DNA from 2 places in the Exiguobacterium sp. EA-TM-5 genome. Region 1 is predicted to be linked to the other one. Evidence: a T-box and tRNA genes for the amino acid it is inferred to sense, from the RefSeq annotation. Region 1 holds a T-box; the other holds one or more tRNA genes.
The links. A T-box is a leader RNA that pairs with one kind of tRNA and senses whether it is charged. The one in region 1 lies ahead of tyrS (tyrosine--tRNA ligase), so its partner is inferred to be a tRNA-Tyr.
Positions count from the first base shown of each region.

Region 2: it has a tRNA-Tyr gene. The T-box ahead of tyrS (tyrosine--tRNA ligase) is inferred to sense a tRNA for this amino acid. The anticodon was not compared.

Region 1 covers NZ_CM132670.1:1,290,841-1,303,083, forward strand. The annotation lists gene ACV3PA_RS06660 (transglycosylase domain-containing protein) at 1-1,556, opposite strand, end outside; T-box leader at 1,705-1,910, shown strand; gene tyrS (tyrosine--tRNA ligase) at 1,964-3,214, shown strand; gene ACV3PA_RS06670 (biotin transporter BioY) at 3,260-3,787, opposite strand; gene rpsD (30S ribosomal protein S4) at 3,941-4,540, opposite strand; gene ACV3PA_RS06680 (GAF domain-containing protein) at 4,774-5,259, opposite strand; gene ezrA (septation ring formation regulator EzrA) at 5,481-7,187, shown strand; gene ACV3PA_RS06690 (amidohydrolase) at 7,255-8,814, shown strand; gene ACV3PA_RS06695 (MerR family transcriptional regulator) at 8,806-9,576, opposite strand; gene ACV3PA_RS06700 (NAD kinase) at 9,666-10,481, opposite strand; gene tpx (thiol peroxidase) at 10,647-11,144, shown strand; gene ACV3PA_RS06710 (class I SAM-dependent methyltransferase) at 11,245-12,153, shown strand.
Region 2 covers NZ_CM132670.1:306,300-318,542, forward strand. The annotation lists gene ACV3PA_RS01570 (short chain dehydrogenase) at 9-608, opposite strand; gene ACV3PA_RS01575 (alpha/beta hydrolase) at 647-1,414, opposite strand; gene ACV3PA_RS01580 (hypothetical protein) at 1,445-2,011, opposite strand; gene glmS (glutamine--fructose-6-phosphate transaminase (isomerizing)) at 2,090-3,886, opposite strand; gene glmM (phosphoglucosamine mutase) at 4,298-5,653, opposite strand; gene ACV3PA_RS01595 (CdaR family protein) at 5,683-6,969, opposite strand; gene cdaA (diadenylate cyclase CdaA) at 6,969-7,829, opposite strand; gene ACV3PA_RS01605 (anti-sigma factor) at 7,909-8,529, opposite strand; gene sigW (RNA polymerase sigma factor SigW) at 8,546-9,109, opposite strand; gene rocF (arginase) at 9,235-10,143, opposite strand; tRNA gene ACV3PA_RS01620 (tRNA-Ala) at 10,355-10,430, opposite strand; tRNA gene ACV3PA_RS01625 (tRNA-Gly) at 10,441-10,512, opposite strand; tRNA gene ACV3PA_RS01630 (tRNA-Lys) at 10,519-10,591, opposite strand; tRNA gene ACV3PA_RS01635 (tRNA-Tyr) at 10,596-10,679, opposite strand; tRNA gene ACV3PA_RS01640 (tRNA-Thr) at 10,718-10,790, opposite strand; tRNA gene ACV3PA_RS01645 (tRNA-Glu) at 10,804-10,878, opposite strand; tRNA gene ACV3PA_RS01650 (tRNA-Asn) at 10,881-10,955, opposite strand; rRNA gene rrf (5S ribosomal RNA) at 10,966-11,081, opposite strand; rRNA gene ACV3PA_RS01660 (23S ribosomal RNA) at 11,128-12,243, opposite strand, start outside.

The sequences.
Region 1 (12,243 bases):
GGTACGTTTAGTGAAAGTTCAAGTGCGGTACGAACCGTCACGTTCCCACGATAACGACCGCCTTCATTCTTGATTGGGCGATCACCTGGTTGACGTGGTACGGTTTGATAATAGTATTCTTCATCATTAACGGTTGATTCTGGAGTAATCAAACCGTTCTCAATCCCGTTTGAGTAAACGAGGATTGGTTTTGCTGTTGATCCAATTTGGCGTTTGGCTTGGAATGCCCGGTTGAAGTCATCGGCTTTTCCATCCATATAACGCCCACCGACGAATCCGAGGATACGACCCGTCTCATTTTGAACCATGACAGCTGCTGTTTCTTCGGGATCTTGTTTTGAAACGGTTTTTTTTGTTTTTGGATCCACGACTTGCTTGTACTGCATGCTGCCAGGGAAGTTACCGTTATTCTTCGCAGGTTGCTGCATGGATTCATGAATTTTCTTGTCTAGTGTCAAGTGAACTTTGTACCCACCCTGACGGAGTGCAACAAGTGCTTGATCTTGATAGTTTGCTCGAACTTCCGCTAGTTCTGACGGTTTGACTTCATCTTCTTTGATTCCATCTTGTTTCATCAAGTACTTCGTCATGATTTTTGTCGCTTCACGCTCTGCTAAGTCATAGACGTACGGGTACGTATCACGTGAACGTTTCGACTGTTTCGCAAAGTCTTTCGTGATATCGTGTTTGAGTGCTTTTTCATATTGCTCTTTTGTAATATTTTTTGCGACATACATCCGTTTTAAGACGGTCTTCATCCGATTGATACTTGGCGTCAAATCTTTCTTGACGACGCCACCTTGTAGATAAGGTGTGTAATAGTATGGGTTTTTCGGAATACCAGCGAGGAAGGCTGCTTGTGGTAATGTCAGCTTTTTCGCCGATTTATTAAAGACACCTTGAGAAGCCGCTTCAATTCCGGCAATATTACGTCCGAGTGAATTTCGACCAAATGAGACGACATTCAAATAAGCTTGAAGAATTTCATCTTTTGACATCGCGTTTTCGAGGCGTAGCGCCAAGATGATTTCTTTTGCTTTCCGTTCGAACGAGACTTCATTCGTCAAAATTTGGTTTTTGATTAATTGTTGAGTCAACGTACTTCCGCCAGTCCGTGACGCGGAATTCGTCAGTTCTTGCAAGACTGCACGTAATGTTGCTTTTGGGACAACCCCATCGTGCTGATAAAAATCAGTATCTTCAGTTGATAAGACGGCATCCAATAAATAGGGAGAGATGTTTTTAATATCAACGGGTTGACGTTCTTCATCAGTAGAGACGTTCGTCAACTTCTCGCCGCTTCCCCAATAAATCTGACTCGTCACCGCATAGCTATTGACTTGTTGCTTCATTTCCGTCAATGGAGGAGCTTTTGTGCCTTTGACAAGTGAAGCGAAGTATCCACCGGCGGCTCCGACGGAGAAGCTTCCAATGAGCAACACTGCTATGATGAGGAATAAAATGATGTTCCATGAAACATCGTATGTGATATTCGACCAGTGCCGAACGGCTTTCGTCCGGGGGTGATTCCAAAACTTGGACCAGTTCTCGCGCATAAATGATCTCCTTTGCATCTTAAACTTAGGTGTAAATTAATATTAAATCACAGATAGACGTATTATACCATAAATCCATTGCTGAATTTTGGCTTGACAGTGGATTCATCTTCGACGTATCATGAAACCATCTTATTTTCATATGATACGTTAAACAGTGATCGGAATACAGTAGTAAGTCACTCCCTGTGACAGAGACCTAGTGGTGCTGCGAACTAGGACACAGTGAACTTATGAATTACGCTTCCAGGAGTTTCTTGAGAAATCAAGCGGTCGTCCCGTTATCGACGAACCAAGTGGTCCTTTTATTTAAAGGGCAATCAGGGTGGTACCACGGAATCTTCCGTCCCTTCGTTTTATACGAAGGGGCGGTTTTTTATTGTAAAAAGTGAACTTTAGGAGGAAACATAATGACGTTATTAGAAGATTTAGAATTTCGCGGTTTAATTAACCAAATGACGGATGAAGAAGGACTTAAAACATTACTCGAGACACCGACGACGCTATACACGGGTTTCGATCCAACAGCTGATTCGTTGCATATCGGACACTTGTTGCCAATCTTAGTTTTAAAACGATTCCAACAAGCAGGTCACCATGTCGTAGGTCTCGTTGGTGGGGCGACGGGAATGATTGGAGACCCAAGTGGTCGCGCAACGGAACGTTCTTTAAATACATCGGATATCGTTGAAGAGTTCGCGAACCGGATTAAAGGTCAATTATCGCGCTTCTTACCACTTGAAGGAGAAAACCCGGTCACGATCGCGAATAACCTGGACTGGACGAAAGATTTGACGATCATCGATTTCTTACGCGATATCGGAAAACACTTCCCGGTCAGCTACATGCTTGCGAAGGACTCTGTTGATTCACGACTTCAAAACGGGATCTCGTTCACAGAGTTCTCATACATGTTACTTCAATCGTTTGACTTCTTGAAACTCTATGAAGATCAAGGATGCCGTCTCCAAGTCGGAGGTAGTGATCAGTGGGGAAACATCACAGCGGGGATGGAGCTGATCCGTCGCGTTGGTCACGAAGAAAAAGCATTCGGTTTGACGGTGCCGCTCGTTACAAAAGCAGACGGTCAGAAATTTGGTAAGACAGCTGGCGGTGCAGTTTGGTTAGATGCTGACAAAACGTCACCGTACGAGTTCTACCAGTTCTGGTTCAACGTCGACGATCTCGACGTCATCAAATTCTTGAAATACTTCACGTTCTTGACGCACGAAGAGCTTGATGCACTCGCAGAGGAAGTCAAAGCGGCACCAGAGAAGCGCGTTGCACAACGTCGTCTCGCTGAAGAGATGACAGTTCTCGTCCACGGTGAAGAAGGTCTGACACAAGCACAACGTATCACGACTGCACTCTTTAGTGGAGATATCAAATCCCTGCAAGTCGAAGATATCGAAGATGCGTTCAAAGGAATGCCACGCTTTACGCTTGGTGAATCGAAGAACCTCGTCGACGTTCTCGTTGAGGCGAAAATCAGTCCGTCAAAACGTCAAGCACGTGAAGATGTGACGAACGGTGCAATTTACCTAAACGGAGAGCGCGAGCAAGACTTAACGAAAGAAATCACTGAAGCAGATGCAATCGGTCGCTTTACGATCGTACGTCGCGGAAAGAAAAAATACTTCGTCGTCGAGCATGCTTGATGATATACGAAACGCTCCCTGTTTTATGTACAGGGAGCGTTTTTTTTAAGCTGTCCGGAATAAGCGGAGTGGCAATAAACGAACGGCGATCGTCGTAGCGACGACTGCTTTGATCGTATCCCATAGGACGAAGGGGTAGTTGATCGCAAAAGCGTCTTTAAACGACAAATCGAGAACAGCCATCAGACCAAATGTTCCAAGTAGATAAACTAAACCGAGTCCAAAGACGATCATCCCGATGAATAAGGGGACGAAGCGACGCGTTTTTTCAGCGACGAGTCCGATGAAGAATCCGGCAATCGGAAAGGCAATCAAATAACCGGCAGTTGGTCCGACGAACGGAGCAAGTCCACCTTTTCCTCCAAGAACGGGTAGACCAGCTGCTGCAAGCAATAGGAAGATCAAGACAGCGAGTCCGCCACGTTTTCCACCGAGGATCGCACTGACCGTCATGATGGCGAGCATCTGGAGTGTGATCGGAACAGCACCGACGAGTTGGATTTGTGGCATAGAACTGACGGCTGCAATGATGGCAGCGCCTAAGGCGATGAACGTTAAATCTCTTGTTTTCATGAATGAAGTCCTCTTTTCTATTTGTGTTAACTATGTATAATTAAAGGTTAACACAAATGAATAAATGACGTCACTCTTTTTTTAAGACCAGGTATACATTTTTATGATAAGCACAAAAAAAGCACCCACCGAAGTGAGTGCTGGAACAATCGATTAACGTGAGTAGTACTCGACGACGAGTTGTTCTTGGATTTGATCGTTCAATTCAGAACGCTCAGGAAGACGGACGAATGTTCCTTCGAGCTTCTCAGCATCGAAAGTAACGAAGTCTTTAGTTGCTGGAGCAACTTCGAGTGCTTCTTTGATAACGACAAAGTTCTTCGATTTTTCGCGAACTGAGATCGTTTGACCTGGTTTCACGCGGAATGATGGGATATCAACGCGTTGTCCATCAACTTGGATGTGACCGTGGTTGACGAGCTGACGAGCAGCACGACGTGTACGAGCCATACCCATACGGTAAACGACGTTATCAAGACGTGCTTCGAGTAAGAACATGAAGTTCTCACCGTGGATACCAGGCATTTTGCCAGCATCGTTGAAGATACGGTTGAATTGGCGTTCGTTTACTCCATACATGTGACGAAGTGTTTGCTTCGCTTGAAGTTGAAGACCGTACTCAGATACTTTACGACGGCTGTTACCGTGTTGACCTGGTGCGTAAGGGCGTTTTGCGATTTCTTTTCCTGTTTCAGTAAGTGAGATACCGAGACGACGTGAGAGTTTCCAAGCTGGACCTGTATAGCGAGCCATAATAAGACTCCTCCTTATTGTTCGTTATTATTTGCATAAAAATAATAACGCCATCAAACCCACATTACGCCCATTTCATGATGTGGCACCCTCGCTTGATAGCAAAGTTACACGATGCCCCTCCGGTTATTCACCGAGTCATGAAATGTGATACGTAAGCGATTTGACCGCTATCGTTATCATTTCTGCACTTTTACAAGTATACGGTGTGGACAATCGACTGTCAATCAGAATTACAGATGACGAAGCAGTGTCGTACAGAAAGCTTCTAAACCAGCTTGATCGACTTCATCGAAACGGTTGAATTCTGGGCTGTCGATATCAAGTACGCCGATCGTTTGACCGTCTTTGACGAGTGGAATGACGATTTCTGAATTCGAAGCCGCGTCACACGCGATATGACCTGGGAACTGATGGACGTCTTCAATGCGTTGTATCGTTTGTTCGGCTGCTGACGTTCCACAGACACCACGACCGAATGGAATACGAACACATGCTGGAAGTCCTTGGAACGGTCCGAGGACGAGTTGGTTTTGTTCTGTATCTGTCAAATAGAAGCCGACCCAGTTGATGCGGTCGAGGAACTGATTCAGTAACGCACTCGCATTCGACAAGTTTGCGACTTGATTCTCTTCTCCCATTAATAACGCATCAAGTTGTTTTGAAAGCATGTCATATTGTTTCGTCCGGTCACCTTCATATGTCTTTGTTTCGAACATAATAAATTCCTCCCGTGAAAAGCGTATTTTTTTTAGTTTAACGAGTTTTCGTACGGCTGACAAACAATTGATTTTTGGGGAAAGGATTCAAAAGAGCGGAAGAAATCAGGAAAAGCCCTTGTAAATCTATGCAAAACGGTTGCGCTATACTATTATAAGGATAAGATTATTGCGATTTAGAGAAAATCTAAAGTCGTACGACAGAGTGGAGGTCGTGACAAATGTGGGCATGGGTGATCGGAGTCATCGTCATCGTATTACTCGTCATGCTATTTAGCATGATCAGTCGAAAAAAATACTACACGAAAATCGATGAACTTGATATGCGAAAACAAGGCATCGTCAGTGCATCGATTCCAAAGGAGTTGCAGGACTTAAAGCAACTTCCGATGGCGGGTGAGACGGAGACGAAGTTCAGCTCCTGGCATCAAGCGTGGGAAGAGTTACTAACAGTCCACGTCGCCCAAATCGATGAGACACTTTACCGTGCGGAAGAAGCGCTCGATAAATATCGGTTCATCGCCGTCAAGAATGACCTCGAAGTAACGGAACAATTAATTGCGGAACTTGAAGGATTGATTGATGAGATGCTCGTCGAGATGTCGACGTTCAAAACGAATCAATCGGTTTTAGCAGAACTGAAAGCGCAAGGTGAGGCTGATTCAGGACAAGTTCGGAAATCATTACTGATTCAAGCGAATTCGTTCGGACCGGCGCTCGCGCGTCTAGAAGAACGAAGTGAACAAATCGATGCGCATTGGAATGAGATGTGCCAGTACGAAGCCTCAGGCGAAGTGACGAAGGCGTATGAAACAAGCTTGTTGCTTGAACAAGAAGTAGCAACGACACGTCAACTTGTCGAACTCGTACCGAAACAATGGAAGATTCTCGCTCATGAATTGCGTCAACGGATTGATCAGCTTGGAGCGGGTTATAAGGAAATGTCGTTAGATGGGTATCCACTTGAACCACTCGGTCTACAATCTGAGATCAAACGGTTCGAGGAACAGCGCTTGAGTCTTTCTGAAAAAATCGAGAGACTTGAAGTCGACGGTTTAGAAGAGGCGATTCAACAGTTGTCAGCCGACGTTGATCAAATGTACGATACGTTCCGTCGTGAAGTTGATGCGCGCCACCAAGTGAAAAAAGAAAACCAATCCTTGAAACAAAAAGCATTACGGATGCGTGAACGGATTCGTCAGTTAGCACAAGAGTTCAGTATTTTACGTGAAAAGTATGAAATCTCAGCAGATCTTGGAATTCATTATGAAACAATTCAGCGTGACGAAGAGCTATTATTCGAAGCAGCAAAAGATCTCGATGAGTCGATTGCTGGAAAAATCATTCCGTTCAGTATGCTCGAAGATCAAATGCGCGATGCGATTCGACTCGAAGAACAGTTGATGATTCAATACGAACGCTTTACGGTCGAGCTTCAAGCGCTTCGAAAAGAAGAGACAGAAGTTCGCGAACGAATCGTCGCGTGGCGCCATCAGCTCTCACAAACACGTCTTCGTCTGAAACGACTTGGATTACCGAACTTACCAACGGAAGTCGAAGAAGCACTACGGAATGCGAACCGTTCGCTACAGACGCTTGAGACGCGGCTCGAAGAGTTGCCGTTTAATGTCCGATCGATCGTTGCACAAAGCCAGGACGTCCAAGAAACGTTTAAACATGTGCAAGAACGGTTAGATACATTAGTGTTCGAAGTCACGTATGCAGAACGACTCGTCCAGTATGCGAACCGATACCGTCGCCACGACAACGAGATACATATGTCGCTGACGATCGCGGAAACGAAGTTCTTAGCGGGAGACTATGAACGAACGATTGTCTTAGCGGAACGTGTCCTAAATGAATACGATCCGGACGCGATCGAGCGCATTAAACGGTCGTGTGCACCAGAGGAAACACTGCACGTTTAAATCAGGATCGACAATTCAGGGTGACCGTCATGGTCACCCTATTTTTGTAAAAAGAGGAGTGAGCAGAATGGGAACACTATACGTAAATGGGTTGATTCGGACAATGGCACATGAAGAGGATGTCCATTCAGCGATGTTTGTCGAGGAGACAAGAATCATCGCGATGGGTGAAGAAGGAAAACTACGCCGACGTTTCGGTAGACGCATTCATCAGATTCAAGACTTGAACGGAAAAGCTGTTTATCCAGCCTTCACAGACGCGCATATTCATCTGATTGGTTACGGGGAAGCGATCAACCGTGTCGATGCCTCGCGTTATACGACGCTTGAAGAGTTAGGACAAGCATTCCTCAAGGCAGAACCAATCAACGGAATCCACGTGGCGGAAGGATATGACGAAACGAAACTTGATCGCGCGCCAACAAAAGCATGGTTGAACCAGCTATTCCCGGACGCTCCTGCCTTATTAAAACGAACAGATCGACATACTGCACTTGTCAACGATGTCTTATTCCAGCAGCTCGGCTATAAAGCATCGACTGTCATCGATGGTGGAAAGGTCGGTCTAGCGGATAACGGAGAAGCTGACGGATTTCTATACGATGCGGCGCTTGAACCTTTATATGCGTTACAAGCTGGAAACTTAGAGCGAAACAAATCGTCACTCCGGTCAGCAATCAAGAGTTTGTATCAATACGGCATCATTGCTGCCCATACAGAAGATTTATCGTATCACGGCGATGTCGCGGAAATCCTCCAAGCCTATAAGGAAGTGACAGAAGAGACAGGGTTCCATACACACCTACTCGTTCATCATCTTGTCATCGATGAGTTCGTACAACAGCAGCCAACTCTGCCATCAACGATGTCAATTGGTGCGATGAAGCTATTCGTCGACGGCGCACTCGGAGGACGGACCGCTCTACTTGGTCGTGGCTATTCTGATGATCCGACGACACGTGGCATCGAAGTGCATACACCAGAACAGCTTGAGCAACTTGTCAAACGAGCACGTAGTTACGGATTCACAGTTGCGGCGCACGTCATTGGTGATTTGGCAATCGAACGATTCGTGCAAGTACTTGAGAAATATCCGGCACCAAAAGGCAAGCGGGACCGGATCATCCATGCGACGGTTGTTCGTCCGGAAACGCTTGCTCGGATTCGAAAGCTTCCTGTCCTAATTGACGTCCAACCGGTCTTTTTACTAGACGATGCAGACTTCATCGTCGATCGACTTGGGTTGAACCGCTTAGACTGGAGTTATCGTTTACGTTCGTTAGCAGAGACGGGTGCGTTATTATGCGGTGGGGCAGATGCGCCGATCTCTGACCCTGATGTCCGACGTTCCCTTTATGCGGCGACGGAAGGAACAGCAGGACGTGTCAATAAGACGAATGAGACGTTATCGATGTACGAAGCCTTATTACTCTTTACGAAAAATCCACATCTCGCGACCGAGACACATGGACGCAAAGGGTTACTCCTACCAGGCTACGATGCCGACTTCGTCATCTTTGAACAAGACTTCTATCGCTTGCGTGGTGAAGCCATCTTGAATAATCGTTTAGTGGAGACTGTTCAAGCTGGAAAAATCGTCTATCAAGCAGAAACAGCCTTAGTTTGATGTTGCTTGTGCATAGTGCGAAATAGCCTTCGAATAGAAAGAAGATAGTCCAGGTGCATACGTATCGTAATAGGCACGAAACCGTTCGTCGGACACATACATCTGACCGAGTGACTCGAAAATAGATAACTCACATGGATAATAGTACGTATCGATGAAGTCATGTTGTTCTTTGACGACTTGTTGAACGTCTGCACCCGTCACCTTGTGTCCGTCGCGGTAAAGGATCGTCAAGCGTTGATCGAGTTGTTTGTGCATGGTGCTCAGTCGTTCTTTCTCATTCGGAGTACGTTGTTTTTGTCTTTTTGCACTAATCCGATATAAGTCAGTGTCGCCGTAGTATTCCTCGACTTCATCTGCATGTTGTTTTTCGTGCATGACGATCTCTTCGTGACGTAAACCACGGAATAATTGTTCGTCTTTCATTGGGATTCCTCCTTTTAAAGTGAGTAATGTCTGTTCAGCGAGTTCAGCGAGTGCCTGATAATACGAAGCTTTTTCTTGAAGTAGTGTTATTTGTTTTTTCAGTATCGTATGATGATTGGAATCCGATTGTTTGAGTAACCCTTGGATTTCTGACAGTGGAAAATCGAGAGAGCGATAAAATAATATCTGTTGCAAGCGTAATAGATCTTCCCTGCTGTAACACCGGTGATCGGTATCAGTGCGCCGGGGTACTAAGAGTCCGACTGTTTCGTAATGATACAACGTTCGCTTCGTGACACCGGCAAGGTTAGCGATTTCCTGAGTAGAATAAGTCATCTGTGTACCTCCTTTGATTGGAGTATAAGGGGTGACGTAACGGAAGACGCAACAAAAAAATCTGCCTGAGGAGGCAGATTTTTTTGTTGTCATAAGAATGAGCGTTGAATCTTATGCCAAAATGTATTATTCGTCAATTTGACGGTTTTAAGTTCTTTTTCAGAGAGTTGGATATCGACGGAATCCGTACGTGTCAGGCTGAGTGCTTCGTTATCCATCCCGATGATCGGATAATCGTTTCCGTCTTCAATGATGCGTAACGAGAGTTTACGTCCGCGGTTCAATAGGAAAGCAGAGCCAAGCGTCCGATACCGGTTGTTGTTGACGGAAGCAATTTCGCTGACTTGAAGACAATGAATCAACGGGTCGACGATTGCACCTGAGAGTGACTTGTTATAAGCCGTTGAGCCAGTTGGTGTTGAGATGACCATTCCATCCCCACGGAATGTCTCGAATAGGAAATCATCGATATAAACTTCGATTGCAAGTGACTTGATGATGCTTGACTTAACAGAACATTCGTTTAGACAAAGCATCGGTGGTCCACCGTTGATGGATGCCTCGAGCAATGGGTAACGACGCACTTCGATTTCACCATCTGAGACACGATTACCTGTCTCTTTAAAGATGGCTTCAACAGCAGAAAGGTCATTGATATCGAAATCACAATAGAACGAGTTTGGTCCCTCGGCGAATCCAACATAGATCGCGTCATCACGGAAACCGGTGAAACGTGCGGCTTGCAGAAACGCTCCATCTCCACCAATCGAAACGATGATGTTTGCTTGTCGATGATCTTGGACGACATTCAACCCGTATCGTGTTCCGACATCGATCAACTTTCGTACCTGCGTTTCGTGTCTTTGTGTATTTCGGTAGTACAGGTAGACATTATTTCGAGCCATGGTTAATTCCCCCTTGAAAGCGTTTCATGAACTCTTTCATTATACCTGTTTTTTGGAAAGACGGATACTGAAGACCATGAATTGTAGCAGAATGCTTGCCATCTCCTCTGATCATTCCTATAGTTAAATAGAAAATAAAGTATATCCGATCAGGGGAAAAGGGGAATTCACATGGCAACATTTAAAGGAAATCCAATCACACTTCAAGGTACGTCTGTTCAAGTCGGACAAACAGCACCTGATTTTCAAGTACTTGCTAACGACTTATCACCTGTAACACGCGATACATATCAAGGTGTTCGAATCATCAGTGTCGTTCCATCAATCGATACAGGTGTATGCGATGCACAGACGCGTAAGTTCAACGAAGAAGCGGCAACAATCGAGGGTGTGACGGTCATGACGATCTCAAACGATCTCCCATTCGCTCAACGTCGTTGGTGTGCTTCAAGCGGTCTCGATCAAGTCGTGACGTTGTCTGATCACCGTGACCTTTCATTCGGAACACAGTATGGTGTAGCAATCGAAGAATTACGTTTACTTGCTCGCTCTGTCTTCGTCCTTAATTCGAACAACGAAATCACGTATGTCGAATACCTCGAAGAATCGACAGACGAAGTCAATTTCGAAGCGGCACTTGCTGCAGCGCGCGAAGCGAAGTAAGAATGGTTTACAAACGCCGCTGAAGCGTTACAATGGAACTAATGATAGAAACGGCTCCCGCTATACGGGGGGCCGTTTCGTTTTGGAGAGGATGACGTACATGGAGCCGTTAGAAAAGTTATATAAGGAATTAACACGTCAAACAAAACAAATCGAACGTGATCTCGATATGCCCTATTTAGAAGCGTTGACGACAGTGATTGATCGGTTGAACGACCGCCATACTGAAAATGTAGACAAAGAGGTCATTCGTAAAGCAGTATCGCTTGCTATTCTTGAAGGGATGAAACAAGCACAACCGAATCATTTACCAACACCAGACAGTGTCGCTTTGTTTGCTGGTTATCTAATCGGGAAATTGGTAGGTAAGGAGGACATCCGTCTACTTGAATTAGGAAGTGGAACAGGTGGTATGTTACATGCTGTCTTAAGTCAGCTTTCGACTGGTACATCTGCTGAAGCAGTTGAGGTAGATGAGACGTTGATCCGTTTATCGGCAGCGGTAACGGAACTGCTTGATTATCCAGTCACGTATACCCATCAAGATGCATTACGACCGTTGTTACTTGATCCAGTTGATCTTGCGATGGCTGATCTTCCCGTCGGCTATTATCCGGACGAGGAGGCATCTGCGTCTTACATCTTGAAACGGGACGAAGGTATGAGCTATAGTCATTTCTTATTGATCGAACAGGCGATGCAATACGTCAAACCAGGTGGATTTGGTGTCTTCGTCATTCCAAACGGACTGTTTCAACATGATACCGAAGGAAAATTGAAACAGTACTTCGAATCAAAAGCGCATGTCATCGGTATTTTGCAGCTACCACTCACGATGTTCAAACAAGAACAGGCAGCAAAAAGCTACTTGATCGTTCGCAATCATTTAGCTGGTATGAAGATGCCTAAACAAGCATTACTTGCAGAGTTACCATCCTTCACGGATGTCCGCTCGTTTGGTGGAATGGTGAAACAGATTGATGAATGGATTAACACAGAATTAAAATGAATTACGCAAAGTGATTGAAATCTATCGTTAATTTGACTATTCTAGTTGTAGAACAGAAATAGAAGAAAACCTAAACAGATGTGAATGTTC
Region 2 (12,243 bases), 980 kb from region 1:
TTTTTTAGTTAATAGACTTCGTAATTTTGCCCCGTCTGTGCCCCTTCGACACTCTTTACGAACGCCGTCGCGACACGTGACGCTGGAACAGCTTCAAAACCACGGAAGAATGGTCCGTACTTTTCAAGTGACTCAATCAGTACGTTCGGACTGACGCTATTAATTCGAATACCTCGTGGCATCTCGATTGCTGCTGCATGAACGAACGCTTTGACCCCACCGTTCGCGAGCGCCGCAGATGCACCTTGGCGAATCGGATCGTCCATCATGATGCCTGTTGTCAATGTAAAACTTCCCCCGTCTCGTACTGACTCCAGACCAAGCAAGACGAGATTGACCTGACCTTTTAACTTACTGTCGATCCCGATTTGATTAAGAGCCGGTGTTAAGTCCGTCAATGGACCAAAATGAGCGCCACCTGTAGCACTGATGACGGCATCAACAGAACCGACTGCTTCATACATCGCACGAATACTTTCTTCTGATGTGATGTCGACTTGCACATCTGCTCCGCTTCGCCCAGCACGAATGATGTCATGTCGCTCACTCAACTGTTCGACGACTGCCTGACCAATCGTTCCACTAGCCCCTACTACTAAAATTCGCATGATATATTCCCCTTTCACGTCTAGCTTACCTATCTAGCCTACTGCACAGCAGGTGACGGTTTCAAGGAATCTATCGGATGCGTCTTCAAAAAGACAAGGATTTCATCGAATAAGCGCTGTTTGTCCCGGTCGAGCGTCAGTAAATGTTTACTGTTCGGAAGAAGGACCTTTTTCTGATCTCGACTTGGTACTGTTGTTTCAATTCGTTCAAGACTTGCATGGTAGACCGCATCATCTAATGCGCCAAGGAACAGAGCGATGGGCTGCGTGATACTCGGTAAGACGACTGCTGTCTCGAGGATGAATTGCTGAAGTGCCCGTAAATCTTTTTCCGGTCGTGGAAAATGACGATCGACAAAGTCTGCGATCCACTCTGGCGAACGGTCGTCAAATTGAAAATACCGTTCCGTATAACGACGGACGCGGTGCTCAAGTCCTGCAATCGTTCGTTCAAGAACCGGCGTCGAGAGTAAGACGAGTCCCGCGCATCCTGACTGCTCTGCCAGTCGAAGTGCCATCACCCCACCAAGCGATTGTCCGATCAGATAAACATGTTCGTGCCCTTTGTTATGTAAAAATGAGAGTCCGGCTTGCGCGGACTGCCAAACGTCTTCGATCGTCGTCGCAAACAAACGCTCCGGCGATTCCCCGTGCCCAGCATAATTCGGTGCATAACAGGTATATCCTTCCGTATGTAAAAAACGAGCGAGACCCCGCATCTCATTCGCACTACCGGTAAAGCTGTGCAATAACAAAACAGCAGGTCCAGATCCATGCAAGTACAAATCCTTCGATTTTGTGATCATGTTCGTTCCCCCTTTACCTGCGTACAGTTCTCAATCTTCTCTTTTCGAAGTAGCCTTCTGTAACGAGTTTAAAATCTGAAAACCCGGATAGTCCGCTTCAGACCGTCGTTCGCCACTTGATCGATAATAAGCATTCCAGTAACTAATCATCCGGTCTTCGATTCGTTTTATGTATGCCGGATCATCGTGGACGAATTGCCGCTTCACTTCCGGATTCCATTTCTCGACTGCGGGTACGATGATCTCCACGATTTCACGGACATATTCACTAGCAAGTTCGATGATATAGGCGAGGACCCATCCGTCGTATGGATGATTTTTAAGTAACTGACGGAGATAATACTCACGAATGTGACCGTCATGATGACGCGTGTAGAGACAATATAAAATCGTCCGTTGTGTTGGCGTCAACTGTTCGATTCGCTCTGGCGCGACTTCTGGTACATATACGCGCATCGGAATCTGTATGTGTTCCTGCTCTAGCTTCACTTCGATCGACCCTGGTGATAGACGTGTCCATGAAAACGGTAGACACGCTTTAACGACTCGAACATCCTGTTCATATCGTTTAGGGAATGCTGAAATCCATCGGTTCATCTTATTCTCCTCTCATATAAAAAAACTCCAAACAGCAGACGCTGTTATACGCCTATCGTTTGGAGTCGATTTGTTTACTTATTCAACCGTTACTGACTTCGCCAAGTTACGTGGCTTATCGACGTCACAGTCACGACCGAGTGCCGCGTAGTATGAAATCAATTGAAGTGGTAAGACGGACAAGAGCGGTGACAAGAGTGGCTCGACTGCTGGGATGACGAATGCATCTGTTGGCAATTCAAGACCTTCTGCTGCGATGACACACGCGTTTGCACCACGTGCGACGACTTCCTTGACGTTCCCACGGTTGTTGAGGTGAACGTGTGGTTGTGTCACGAGCGCGATGACTGGTGTGTTGTCCTCGATCAAAGCGATCGGACCGTGCTTGAGCTCTCCACCCGCATATCCTTCTGCTTGGATATATGAAATCTCTTTGAGTTTCAATGCACCTTCCATCCCGACGTAGGCATCTTGTCCGCGACCGATGAAGAACGCGTTACGTGATTCAGACAAGTACTCTGTCGCGATTTCTTGGAAACGATCTTTTTGAGACATGACCGATTCCATCGCACTTGAGATTTTACCGAGTTCCTTCATGAGATCGAAGTTGACAGCAACACCTTTTGCTTGAGCGAGGTCAAACGCAAGAACAGCGAGGACAGCGATTTGAGCTGTATACGCTTTTGTTGAAGCAACGGCGATTTCTGGACCCGCGTGGAGTAACAACGTCGCGTTTGCTTCACGTGACAATGTTGATCCTGGAACGTTCGTGATCGTCAATGCTGGATGACCGAGTTTCTTCGCTTCAACGAGAACCGCACGGCTATCCGCTGTTTCACCTGATTGTGAAAGGAAGAGGAAGAGTGGTTTCTCTGTCAATAATGGCATGTTGTATCCGAACTCAGAAGAGATATGGACTTCTGTTGGAATGCCAGCGATTTGTTCAATCAACTGTTTTCCGATCAAACCAGCATGGTAGCTTGTTCCGCAACCGATGATGTAGACACGGTCACGACCGAGTACGAGATCACGGACTGATTGGTCAAGTGTGATGTCGCCTGCTTCATTTTGATATTTTTGAACGATGTTGCGGATAACAGCTGGTTGCTCATCCATCTCTTTGAGCATGTAGTGCGCATACGTTCCTTTTTCGATATCTGATGCATCGATTTCAGCCGTATATGCTTCACGCTCTTGGATGTTACCGTCGAGATCTTGGATCGTAACGCTATCACGCGTCAAGATGATCATCTCACCGTCATGCAACTCAACAAATTGGTCCGTTACTTGCAACATTGCCATTGCGTCTGATGCGACGACGTTGAACGTCCCGTCACCGAGACCAACGAGAAGTGGTGATTTATTTTTCGCGACGTATAAGACATCTGGGTTTTCAGCATCAATCAATGCGAGGGCATACGAACCGTGCAAGACGCGAAGTGTTTGACGGAATGCTTCCGCGACGTCACCTGTCTCGTTGAAGTTCTTTTCGATCATCTGAACGATGACTTCTGTATCCGTGTCGCTGAGAAGATCGACGTTCAATTCTGTTTTCAACTGCTCATCGTTCTCGATGACGCCGTTATGCACGAGTGTGAAACGTGTTGAAGCACTTTGATGCGGGTGCGCGTTTGGTACGCTTGGGACACCATGTGTCGCCCAGCGTGTGTGTCCGATTCCGACTGTTCCGTCTGCCTCTGCAGGAACGACTTCACGTAGCGCAGCAATCCGACCTACTTCTTTATGGACTTGAACGCCGTCATTGACGAACGCAAGACCTGCCGAGTCATAGCCGCGGTACTCGAGCTTCTCGAGACCTTTTAATAGAATTTCCTTCGTGTTGACCTGTCCAATCATACCTACGATTCCGCACATGTTACATCTCTCCATTTACAAGTATTTCCCTGAAGAGGAAACGGCTCTTTTTGAGAGGATCCCGATCGGTCTGTTTGTCCGTCCAATCACTTGAACGATTTCAGAACGATTTACGGTATGGATCTGGTACCGGGAGGCATCCGCCGAATGATTCGATAAACCTCCACCTCGTCAGCTTTCCTTAACTTAGGGAAGCCCTGGCGCTTTTTAGTTCCGTCTGACCCCGTTTCTGTCCGACTTCACCATCATACGAACTTTACTTTGAAAAAGCAAGAAAGGTAACGTAGTTGTAACTATTCCCGATATTTCACTAATCAATACGTATAATCCCTATTTTTTGTAAAATTCTCAATCTATTTTTCTAAAATAATTGTAAAAAAAGAAGCAGAGCGATTGCTCTGCTTCAATTCCTTAGTTTTCTTGTAACGCGTAGTTCTCACGAACAACGTTTGCGATCCGCTCAACGTATGCATCACATGCCTCTTGTGTCGGTGCTTCAGCCATGACACGAACGAGTGGTTCTGTTCCTGACGCACGCACGAGAATTCGTCCGTTCCCCGCCATCTCCGCTTCGACTTCTGCAATGATCGCTTGAACGGCAGGACCGCTCATCGCACCATTTTTATCAGAAACACGGATGTTGACGAGACGTTGTGGGAAGATTGGCATCTCAGCAGCGAGTTCCGATAGTTTCTTCCCTGTCGCTTTCATGATTTGCAACAACTGGACGCCTGATAACATGCCGTCACCTGTCGTTGAATAATCCATGAAAATGATATGACCTGACTGTTCACCACCAAGCGTATAGTCATTCTTACGCATCTCTTCAACGACGTAACGGTCACCGACCGCTGTCTGAAGCGCCGTCATCCCGTGTTCTTCGACTGTTTTATGAAAACCGAGGTTACTCATGACTGTCGCGACAATCGTATTGTCTTTTAGACGACCGAGTTCGTTCAAGTATTTTCCGCAGATAAACATAATTTTATCGCCATCGACGATATCGCCATTCTCATCAACAGCAATCAAGCGATCTCCATCTCCATCAAATGATAGACCAACATCCGCGCTCTTTTCTTTGACGAAAGCAGCGAGATGTTCTGGATGTGTCGAACCAACACCATCGTTGATGTTCAATCCGTTCGGAGTTGTTCCGATCGTCGACACTTCTGCTTCCAAGTCACCGAATAGACGTGGCGCAAGGCTTGACGTCGCACCGTGTGCACCATCGATCGCAACATGGATGCCTGAGAAGTCTTCATCCGATGTCTGACGAAGCATATGGAGGTACTTTTGTGCACCCTCAAAGTAATCGTGAACGAAGCCGAGTTCTTTACCAGCTGGACGCGGTAACGTATCTTCTACTTCATCGAGTAATGCTTCGATTTCGAGTTCTGTTGCGTCATCGAGCTTAAAGCCGTCTGAGCCGAAGAACTTAATTCCGTTATCTTCAACTGGATTGTGTGACGCGGAGATCATAACCCCTGCTGTCGCATCCATTGTTTTTGTCAGATACGCGACACCCGGTGTCGAGATGACACCAAGACGCATGACTTCTGCACCGATCGATAAAAGACCAGCGATGAGCGCGTTCTCAAGCATTTGACCAGAAACACGTGTATCGCGCCCAATCAACACTTTTGGTCGTGTGCTTTCGTGTTTCGTCAACACGTAACCACCTGTTCGACCAAGACGGTACGCAAGCTCCGGTGTCAATTCTACGTTTGCGACGCCGCGTACGCCGTCAGTTCCAAAATACTTACCCATGTGTTATTTCCTCATTTCACTAATTTGTTTTAATTGGTCGGAACGGAAGTCCGGGGAACAGCTTTCAGCGTCACATCCATATTATCAGGACGCAAGACATCAAAGGCTTTTGACGTCTGATACGAGATCGGCAATCCATGTGTTCCTTCCTTCAGTCCTGTTACGTCGATGACCGCTTTGATATCTGTTGCATCGATCGTTGCTAAATCAGATTCTTTCCCACGGACGACAACATCAATCGTTTGATTGTAATCAATCGTATATTTCGATTCATCAAATCCATTCAATGTAACGTTCACACCCGAAATCGTTTTTTCAGCTCGATCCTCAACGGTTTCCGTCGTCGACTTGGCATTTTCCTTTTCGACGACGATATTGACTGTAACACGCGTCGGATCCATCGCTGTTGCATTTTCTGGTTCAACGAGTTTGACTGTTTTTTCAGTCGTCTTCGTTAATCCTTTCAACGATACAGCTTCTGTATCAACGGAACCAATGCGTTCTAATTCTTCTTTTGTTCCATATAAACGAGCTTGTGTCGTGACAGGAACAATTTTAATGACGGTATAACCTTTTTTTACGTTATCTTTTGTTTTCACATTGATTGGTACCGTCTTACTTTCCTTATAGATCGGTACCGTGATTTCGAGTTGCTCTGGTTGGTACGATGCATTAATCGTATTTCCATTTGCATCGGTCGCTTTTGCATTGAACGTCTCTTTAAACGTCTCTGCTCGACCTGTTACATCGATTGGAACTTGAATCGCTGAAATTGCCTGTAGCTTCTCTGCCCCACCCGTGACTTCGACCGTTTGTTGGTTCGGCTGTGCTTCACCTACGACATATCCTTCAGCGATTTTATTTTTATTCAGTAAGGCAACTTGTACCGGTACTTCCTTTGTAATCTTCTTATCAAGGAAGACTTCAATCGTCTGTTGTTTTGGTGTCACTTCGACATCTTTACCGAAGCCGGTTGCCGTGACACGGACACGGTGATATCCGGGATCAAGTCCTTTTAAATCAATCGATAATCCAAAATCCTGAACGAGCCGAAGCATCGTCAAGCTACTCGAAGGACCTTTAACGGTCACTTCCATACTATCTGGAATATTATAAGCGACCCACTGCGATTCATCGTACTGGATCGTGATTGGTACATCAAATTTCGTTGAACCTTGTCCTGCGATCGGTAAGAGGCTAGCAGCATCACTTTTTCCTGTCGTATTCGAACCTGCAACCATCAGATACAACATGACGGCTAAGGCGACAGCGACAATGCGTAAGAACCAGCGTTCATTGAACCACTTTTCGAACATTATTTTTTCGCCCCCATCCAGTTCAAGAAGGAAGTATTCGTCGGTTCGACCTTGACGATTGTCTCAAGCAACTTCGTCCGTAAGGATTCTTCATCGAGTTCTCGGTACAGACGTCCGTTGATGGCGAGAGAAACGCCACCTGTTTCCTCTGAGACGACGAGTGTGACACTATCCGTCACCTCACTTACGCCAATCGCTGCCCGGTGACGTGTGCCCAAATCTTTTGAAATATGTGCGCTCTCTGACAGCGGTAAGTAACAGGCAGCAGCTGCTAACTTGCCTTGCTGGACGATGACGGCACCATCATGAAGCGGCGTATTCGGAATGAACAAATTGATCAAGAGTTGGCTTGTAATTTGCGAGCCGAGCGGAATACCTGTCTCGACGTATTCACTTAGTCCTGTCTCACGCTCAATCGTCACGAGCGCTCCGATACGACGTTTTGACATGTACTGGGCAGACGATACGAGCGCATCAACGATTCGAACTTGTTCATCCTCGTCACTGATGGCGCTGCGTGAAAAGAATTTACTCGTTCGTCCGAGGTGTTCAAGTCCACGGCGGAGCTCGGGTTGGAAAATGATGATGATCCCTAGTAACCCGTAGGTGATAATTTGATTCAGTAAGAATTGCAATGTTTTGAGTCCAAAAAATCCGCTCAGGAACCAACTGATCAAAATGACCGAGATGCCTTTAATGAGCTGGACAGCTTTCGTCCCTTTGACGATGATCATAAGACGGTAGATGACGAACGTCACGACCGCGATATCAATCACATCATTAATATAATCGTACCAATGTACGTTTTCTCCCAGTTTCAACAATTGAAATTGAAGTGGTTGCCAGCTGAAGTAATTCACCAACCGTGCCCCCTAACTCATCTGATTTAAACAGTTTCCATTATAGCACAAAGGGACGAGTTCGACTCGTCCCAGCTGATTATTGAAATAGACGCTTGATTCCGTACCATACGCGTTCAAATAATTGATCGATTTCCTTAATTTCTCCGGTCACACTACCAGCACTCGCCGTGTAGGCTTTCCCGTCAACGGTCATGACGTCGCCATTGACTTTCCCTTCGATTCGGACGTTTCCACCTTCGACGTAAAGATCCTGATCGACTGTGACGCCTTTCGGGACGACGACTTCGCCATTTTGAGCGACGATACCTGGTGCATTCGTATAGGATAAGTCATGTTCTTCTTGTGCCATATAACCACCCAGGCTACCGACCGACAAGAGTAAGAACACAGCCGCTGCCGCGAGCAATGGGTACTGCTTCATCTTCCCTCCAAAACGAGACGGTTGTGGTTGGTGTAGCAAAGCAGCGCTTGGCATATCCACCTGGTCGGGCAATTGTGCCAGCACGCGGGATGTAAAATCTGCCGATAATTTGGGCGCTGGAAGTTGACGCAGTCGAGCATCAAGGAGCCGATACTCTTCGAACTCGTCCATCGCGTCTGCTTCCCGTAACTCTGCTTCTAATCGCTTGAAGTCCTCAGGTGGTTGGTTTTGATCTAAATAATCCTGGATCCGTTCATGTACATGCTCTCGTGACATGGTGAGTTCCTCCTTCTCATCGTTTGGCAAAATGCTTTTTCAGCGCTTCTCGTCCACGATGAATTCTAGTTTTGACAGTAGCGACTGGTAATTCGATCATTTCACTGATTTCTTTCAGTGATAGATCTTCTACATATTTCAGGACGAGTGGGACACGGTATTTTTCTGGTAAAGCTGCAATCGCATCCCCGACTTCGTTTCGTTGCTCGTTATCGACCACTTGGTCCTCCGGCAAGATATCCTTGCTCTCGAGTTGTGAATACAATGTCAGTCCTTCAGTACCTGACATCTCAGCATCAAGAGAATAATCAGGTTTCTTTTTCCGTAGTCGGTCAATCGATACGTTTGTAACGATTCGGTATAACCAAGTTCGGAACTTCCATTGTGCATTATACGATTCAATCTTCGTAAATACACGGATGAAGGCTTCTTGTGTCGCATCCTCCGCTTCCATTCGATCGCGCAAGACACGGAAAGCTACAAGAAAAGCACCTTCCTTATATAGATCAACAAGTGCCGCGAACGCATCACGGTCTCCTTGTTTCACTCGCTCGATTAAGCGTAGTGTCGTTTCTTCCACTTTGAATACCCCCCGCTCTATGCGGTCAATCTCTTATACGAAGTCGACCGATAAATGTTTCATCTCCTTTTAAATTGTAACAAAAAAAACTTGAACCCCGATGAAAAGAGTTCAAGTTCTATCCATTATTTTACTAAGCGATGTGTTTCCATTGCCAAAAGTAAATCGCCAATCAGCTCATTCGCAAGCTCTGCTGTTCCGTTTCCTTCTTCAAGTAATGGATTCACTTCAACGAATTCAGCAGCGATAAAGTCTTCTGCTGCTGCGCAATGCTGTAATACAGTCTTCGCATCATCTAAGAAGATACCATCAGCGACACGTGTTCCTGTACCAACGACAAGTGATGGATCAAGACCATCCATATCGAAGCTTAAATAAAAAGCATCCGTTGTTTCTTTCAAATAGGCAATCGCTTCTTCCATGATTGCATCCATTCCCCGTGTTCGGATCGCTTCCATATCATAGACACGAATACCAAGACGATCAATCAACTCTTGTTCGCCTGGATCAACATCACGTAATCCGATGAAGACGAGATGTTCCGGTTGCAATTTGACATCTGTCCCTCCGACTTCCGTTAAGCGCTGATGCCCTTCCCCAAGGGCTACAGCGAGCGGCATGCCGTGGATGTTACCAGAAGGTGATGTTTCAGGTGTATTCAAATCACCATGTGCATCGAACCAGATGACCCCGAGACGTGGCACAGTCTGGCGAAGACCTGCAATCGTTCCGATCGCCATACTGTGATCGCCACCAACGAGTAAAGGAAAACGTTGTTCCGATAACGCATCACGAACAATCAGGTGTAAGTCATTCGTCGTATGGACGACTCCTTCGAGACGTTTCAGTTTCGGATCTTCTTCTCGGACTGCATCTTCTGATAAGACAGCCGCTTCCCCGTAGCGAACTGCTTCTTGTCCCCGTGCTTCGAGTGTCGCTAGTAGACCCGCTTTTTCGACAGCTGCAGGTCCGTGTTCAGTGCCCGGCTTTCCTTGTCCATAACGGTACGGTACGCTGATATACGCGATATTCATTCGATATTCCCCCTATGTCATAGTTACTTCTACACATATTGTAAGCGGTAACAAACAGGTGGTTCAACTCGACAAAATGACGCATGAATATACAAAAAAACACCGTGAAGGGAATCACGGTGTTCTTGCGTACGTACTCTGGTTATGCTTGGCATTTCATATAAAAAAAACTTAAGACGAACGAAACTCGCTTAAGATCTTTAAATAAAATTGGTGGAGCCTAGCGGGATCGAACCGCTGACCTCCTGCGTGCAAGGCAGGCGCTCTCCCAGCTGAGCTAAGGCCCCAAAAAGAAAAAGCGGAAGACGGGATTCGAACCCGCGACCCCGACCTTGGCAAGGTCGTATTCTACCACTGAACTACTTCCGCAAGAAATGAGCCATGCAGGATTCGAACCTGCGACCCTCTGATTAAAAGTCAGATGCTCTACCAACTGAGCTAATGGCTCGACATGGTGGGGGGGGGCGGATTCGAACCGCCGAACCCGAGGGAGCGGATTTACAGTCCGCCGCGTTTAGCCACTTCGCTACCCCCCCAGTTTGTCTAGGAAACTTATACAATTGAGAAAAAACAGTGCCGGCAACAGGAGTCGAACCCGCGACCTACTGATTACAAGTCAGTTGCTCTACCAGCTGAGCTACACCGGCACAAAAAGTATAATGGTGACCCGTACGGGATTCGAACCCGTGTTACCGCCGTGAAAGGGCGGTGTCTTAACCGCTTGACCAACGGGCCGTTGGCTCCGCAAGTAGGATTTGAACCTACGACCTACCGGTTAACAGCCGGTTGCTCTACCACTGAGCTATTGCGGAATAAATAAAAGCCTGGCAACGTCCTATCCTCACAGGGGGAAGCCCCCAACTACTTTCGGCGTTCAAGTGCTTAACTTCCGTGTTCGGCATGGGAACGGGTGTGACCACTTGGCTATCGTCACCAGACGACGGGCTCGCGCCCTCAAAACTGAAGTCATCAACAAGCATCTGCTAGAACAAGGCCTCGACCGATTAGTATCACTCAGCTCCACATGTCGCCATGCTTCCACCCGTGACCTATCTACCTCATCGTCTCTGAGGGGTCTTTCTTGATTACTCAAAGGGAAATCTCATCTTGGAGGGGGCTTCATGCTTAGATGCTTTCAGCATTTATCCCGTCCGCACGTAGCTACCCAGCGATGCTCCTGGCGGAACAACTGGTACACCAGCGGTGCGTCCATCCCGGTCCTCTCGTACTAAGGACAGCTCTCCTCAAATTTCCTGCGCCCACGACGGATAGGGACCGAACTGTCTCACGACGTTCTGAACCCAGCTCGCGTACCGCTTTAATGGGCGAACAGCCCAACCCTTGGGACCTACTCCAGCCCCAGGATGCGATGAGCCGACATCGAGGTGCCAAACCTCCCCGTCGATGTGGACTCTTGGGGGAGATCAGCCTGTTATCCCCAGGGTAGCTTTTATCCGTTGAGCGATGGCCCTTCCATGCGGAACCACCGGATCACTAAGCCCGACTTTCGTCCCTGCTCGACTTGTAGGTCTCGCAGTCAAGCTCCCTTCTGCCTTTGCGCTCTACGAATGATTTCCAACCATTCTGAGGGAACCTTTGGGCGCCTCCGTTACTGTTTAGGAGGCGACCGCCCCAGTCAAACTACCCGCCTGACACGGTCCTCCAGCCGGATGACGGCTGCGAGTTAGAGACTCTATGCATGAAGGGCGGTATCCCAAGGGTGACTCCTCCGAAGCTGGCGCTCCGGGCTCGACGTCTCCCGCCTATCCTGTACATCATGCACAAAGCCTCAATATCAGGCTGTAGTAAAGCTCCATGGGGTCTTTCCGTCCTGTCGCGGGTAACCTGCATCTTCACAGGTACTATGATTTCACCGGGTCTCTCGTTGAGACAGTGCCCAAATCGTTACGCCTTTCGTGCGGGTCGGAACTTACCCGACAAGGAATTTCGCTACCTTAGGACCGTTATAGTTACGGCCGCCGTTTACTGGGGCTTCGGTTCAAAGCTTCGCTTGCGCTAACCCATCCCCTTAACCTTCCAGCACCGGGCAGGCGTCAGCCCCTATACGTCATCTTGCGATTTAGCAGAGACCTGTGTTTT